Regions from separate parts of the Lottiidibacillus patelloidae genome, predicted to be linked through region 2. Evidence: riboswitches for the same ligand, from Rfam matches in the RefSeq annotation. Region 2 holds a riboswitch; the other holds the start of a gene.

Region 1 (2,408 bases), on a different contig from region 2:
TTATAACTATTGCAAAAAATAACAAAATTTTATTTGGAATTAGCATATATGAAATATCTGTTACAATAATTACCATTCCTAAAGATATTAATAGAAATGCAGCTAAAAGCTCCCATTCAATTCCAATGCTATATGCAGCGTAGGCATAAAGTAACCCAGTCAATAATTCGACAGTAGGATACATTATACTTATCTTTTCGCCACACGTTTTACATTTTCCTCCAAAAAACAAAAAAGAAATTACAGGAATTAAGTCAGTTGCTGTTAATGTACGTTTACACGTCGTACAAGCAGAACGTGGTTTAACGATCGATTTGCCTAAAGGCACGCGTAATCCGACAACATTAAGGAACGAACCTATTAAAAGACCTAAGATGAAAGAATAAAAGATTATGAAAAAATCCATTGGATGCACCTCCTAATATAGAATAAGGATAACCCGGGGGTTATCCTCATTCTATATTTTTATATTTGCAATTTAATTAACCAGCTGGAACTGGAGCTGGAGTTTGGTTTTCAATAATCATGTCACGAGATAACTTCGACTCTAAAACAGGACCATTTTGTGTTTCTTCATCATAAAAAGTGGAAATATCATCAGTAGCAGTAGCATCAGCTATAGATATTAAAGTGCGTTGAGACCCATTTAGATACACATAGTAGTTATATTTTGGTGCCTTACCAGAAACTTCTACTTTTTCAATTAAAACATATGAACCCGTTGCAGGTTTTGTAGAGCGTTTGGTGCCATCTGCAGCTACTGGATTTACTACATCTGCAGAAGCTTCTTTAGCGTATACCCCTCCATCTGGGTCTTCTAAAGTTTCAACATAACCATTTTCCTCCAACCAAGTTAGTGAAAAATATACTTTGTCTAAGTGTCCAGTCGGTAAGACATCATTTTCAGAAGCTACAGCATATTTAGCTGCATCGATCATACTTTCTGCATTAGCTAAGTGAGCATCCTTCTTGGTATTATCAATAATTCCTGAAATACTTGGTACTGCGATTGCAGCGATAATTCCTAGAATTACGATTACAGCTAGTAACTCAATTAGTGTGAAACCTTTCTCATTGTTTAATAATTTCTTCATTTGTGTTTCCCCCTTTTTTATATATTGGCCGGTTGCACTACTCGTTCCAATCTATCAAAGTGCCCACATAAAGATAGATTTTCATCACTTCCGCCAATGATTAATCTTATTATATAGTATATTTCTACAAAAAACTAGCAAAAATTTTACATTTCAGAATAATTTACCAAATTCGACAATTTGATAGATTTAGTTCAAATTTCCTAGCCGACATGGTCGAAAATTGTGAACATTGGAACGACAATGGCAAGGACAATTCCACCAACGATTAAAGCTAAACTGACGATCATAATTGGCTCAATCATAGCTTTTAATTTATCCGTTGCGTTTTCTACTTCCGTTTCGTAAAAGTCTGCAACTTTTCCGAGCATAGTATCTAATGCACCAGACGTCTCACCAATAGCGATCATTTGCGTTACTAATTTCGGGAAAGCCCAATGTTTTTCCAATGGTTCTGTGAAGGAGTTTCCCCCTTCCAAAGAGATGCGTGATTCGCGTAAAACTTTAGCCATTATTTCATTGCCAATGATTTTTTCGACGATGGATATTGCTTGTAGGATCGGAACTGAGTTACCAACTAATGAGCTTAAAGTTCTCGTTAATCTAGCAATTGCTGCCTTTTGTAATATCGTTCCGAATAATGGTATTTTTAAAGCAATTAAGTCCATATAATATCTTGATTTATTATTACTACGTAAATATTTGAGAGATATAATGATAGCGATAATGACAACGATGATTAACCACCAAAAGCTTTGCATCCATTCACTTGCTCCCATAACGAAACGCGTGATAAATGGAAGTTCAGCTCCGAAGTCAGAAAACATGCCAACAAATGTCGGTACGACGGAAACAAGTAAGAAAATGATAACTCCTGAGGCAAAAATACCGATAGACGCTGGGTAAACGAGTGCAGTTTTTACTTTTGCACGGGTTGATTCTTGTTTTTCGTAATAGTCTGCCAAGTTTTCCAGTGTATCATCTAAGTTACCACCAGCTTCTCCCACTTTAACCATGTTCGTAAATAATGACGGGAAGATTTTACTATGTTTTCCGCAAGCTTCGGAAAAAGAAATTCCTGTACGTAAATCTTCTTCAATGGCAAATAGAGCTTTACGAAACGGTTTACTCGTAGATTGGTGTGCAAGAATGTTTGTAGATTTAACGACCGTAACACCTGCTTTTAGAAGCGTGGCAAACTGCCTTAAAAAAACTACAAAATCTTGCATCTTGACCGGGTTTCCAATATATATATCTTTTTCCCACCAATTAAGCTCTACTTCTTCAATTTTAAGTACGCGAATTCCTTTTTCC
Region 2 (2,408 bases):
GTAAACTGCTGCATCAGCATTTACAATTCCGTAATCTCCACTACTGTAAGCTCGATAACTATGGTGAACGTTATCAATATCTAAATTATCTTTTTGTTCTTTACTTAATTGGCGTAAGAAGCGGTCTTTAAATTCTAAATAATCTCTTCCCGTAGCTTGTAAGATCCACTTAATTTGATTAGGTGTTAAGTCTGGATTCGCTTCAAGCATCAAAGCAACGACACCAGATACTACTGGAGCAGCCATCGATGTACCACCCATTTTAAAGTAAGCGCCATCAACTACATTTTCAGGTTTAACATTTCTGTTATTGCCATATGGCATATAGGCAACGATGTTCGTTCCTGGTGCCATTACTTCTGGTTTAGATACCCCTGACATTGTTACACCTTTACTTGACCAAGGTTTTTGGAAATCGTCACCTAAGTATTCTGTTCCATTATCATCAACTGCCCCTACAGTGATTACAAATGGATCATTCGCTGGTGCAGAACAAGTTGAGCAAGAGTCATAACCATTGTTTCCAGACGAAGTAACAACTACTACTCCAGATGCCCATAATAATTCAACAGCTGCTGCCGTTGCGCTTTCTGTATACCTTGACTTTGTACCAACTGTTGAAGAGATATTAACTACACGAATGTTATAATCTTGTCTATTTTCAAAAATCCATTGTAGCGCATCTACTAAATCAGCTTCTGTTGACATTCCATTTGCATTACTATATTTAACACTTAAAATATTTGCTCCCGGAGCAATACCTACGTATTTTCCGTTACTTGCTGTTCCGTCACCTGCTATTATTGAAGCAACGTGAGTACCATGGCCGAATTCATCTTGAACATTACTATTTAGGGTAACACGCCCAATTAAGCGCTCGCCGAAGTCATTCCTCTCCGATTGTGAAACCCCACTATCTACAACTGCAACCGTGACACCTTTTCCTGTAATCCCTCTTGCCCAAGCACCTTCTACTTGAACAGCAGAGTTATATGTGTTTTGAATGGCAGCAACATCAGAACTATTTGTAACATCAAATCCTGTAGAAACAATTTTACTATCTTCATTAATTACTAACACACCTTCATGTGCTGCTAACTCATCTAATAAGCTAACTTTAATTTCCGCTGAAAACGTATTAATGAATTCCCATTCAGACTTAATTGTTGCACCTAATAATTTTGCAGTTTCTAATACCCCAGTAGAACCTGGCTTTTTAGAGACGATAACATTGACTGTTCCCTCTCTATTCGTATTTAGAAGATCTACTAAATTAGGATGAATTTTGCTAGTTTCTAAGTTATCTTGCTGTTTAACTTGACCTAATGGTAATACAGAACTAGCTTGTCCACTGTGTACACTCACTAAAATCATACTTGCACATGCTGCTAAACCAAGTAATGCTTTAATTTTTTTCACAAAAAAATCTCCCTTCTTCCATAAGAAAAAACATCAAGCGACACAAAAAAAATAGACTAATGACTAGGTGGTCAACAGTCCATGCGCATGATGTAATTTTTCTTAGAAGTTAGGAGACTAATTAAACCCTAATCATTTCGAAAGCTGGCTGGCAGTGAAGCCCCTATAGCTTTGCGTCACTAGATTTCTCTAGCTTTGCCTTTCTCGATGATTTGGAATTTTTCCTTATGTAGTATTATTTTTCCAATAATTATACTATAGTACATAGCTACTAGCATGTCTACTATTTTTCTATAACTTTCGTTCGACAAAATACTAGTTTTTGTAAAATTACTAGTTACAAAGGTCTTAACCCTATTATTCTTAAGAATATTATTAAAAAAATCTTAAATTTAACCTAATATAATAGAGAAGGATGCACACTTATCATGAAGTGACATCCTTCCGAAATTATTCAGCGTTTAATTGTTGAGGATCACGCAAGTCATATGCATCTGGATTACTGTCATTTTCATGTCTTGCTAAAATTTGTGGCGGCATTCCTTTTTCGACAATGAGGTCTTTATCGGTCATAACCTCATCATGTTCAATTTTTTTCTTTTCATTCATTAGCTTTGCACCTCCATTAATAAAATGTGCTTTTTAAAGATTTTCATGCATTTTTATGTATAATCGCTACGCCAGTTTAATAAATATTAGTAGTTTAATCTTCTTTTGAATCTCCTCAACTTTATTTTAGGAGGGATAATTATTCTTTACAAAATGTTATTATCTATTCATATCTTATCTGCAATTGCAGGAATTGGAGCTACGTTTCTTTTCCCATTCATTCTTGCGTTACCTAAAAAAGTAAGCGAATTAACCCTTGCTTTACGTCTCATTCAAAAAGGAGCTAACTATCCTAAATTCGGCTCTATATTGTTACTTCTAACAGGTTTAGGAATGGGAGCATTAAATACTGACCTTTTTCTTAAGGGTTGGTATATTAC

What was found. Region 2 has a riboswitch for cyclic di-GMP ahead of CIB95_RS12045 (S8 family peptidase). Riboswitches for the same ligand answer to the same signal wherever they lie in the genome.
Region 1: another riboswitch for cyclic di-GMP. It lies ahead of CIB95_RS05785 (type II secretion system protein); the one in region 2 lies ahead of CIB95_RS12045 (S8 family peptidase).

The regions. Positions count from the first base shown of each region.
Region 1 is NZ_NPIA01000002.1:338,006-340,413, forward strand. Features, by position in the region: gene CIB95_RS05780 (prepilin peptidase) at 1-406, opposite strand, end outside; gene CIB95_RS05785 (type II secretion system protein) at 483-1,094, opposite strand; cyclic di-GMP riboswitch class II at 1,112-1,195, opposite strand; gene CIB95_RS05790 (type II secretion system F family protein) at 1,298-2,408, opposite strand, start outside.
Region 2 is NZ_NPIA01000006.1:158,029-160,436, reverse strand. Features, by position in the region: gene CIB95_RS12045 (S8 family peptidase) at 1-1,419, opposite strand, end outside; cyclic di-GMP riboswitch class I at 1,556-1,629, opposite strand; gene CIB95_RS16245 (hypothetical protein) at 1,870-2,028, opposite strand; gene CIB95_RS12040 (DUF2269 family protein) at 2,182-2,408, shown strand, end outside.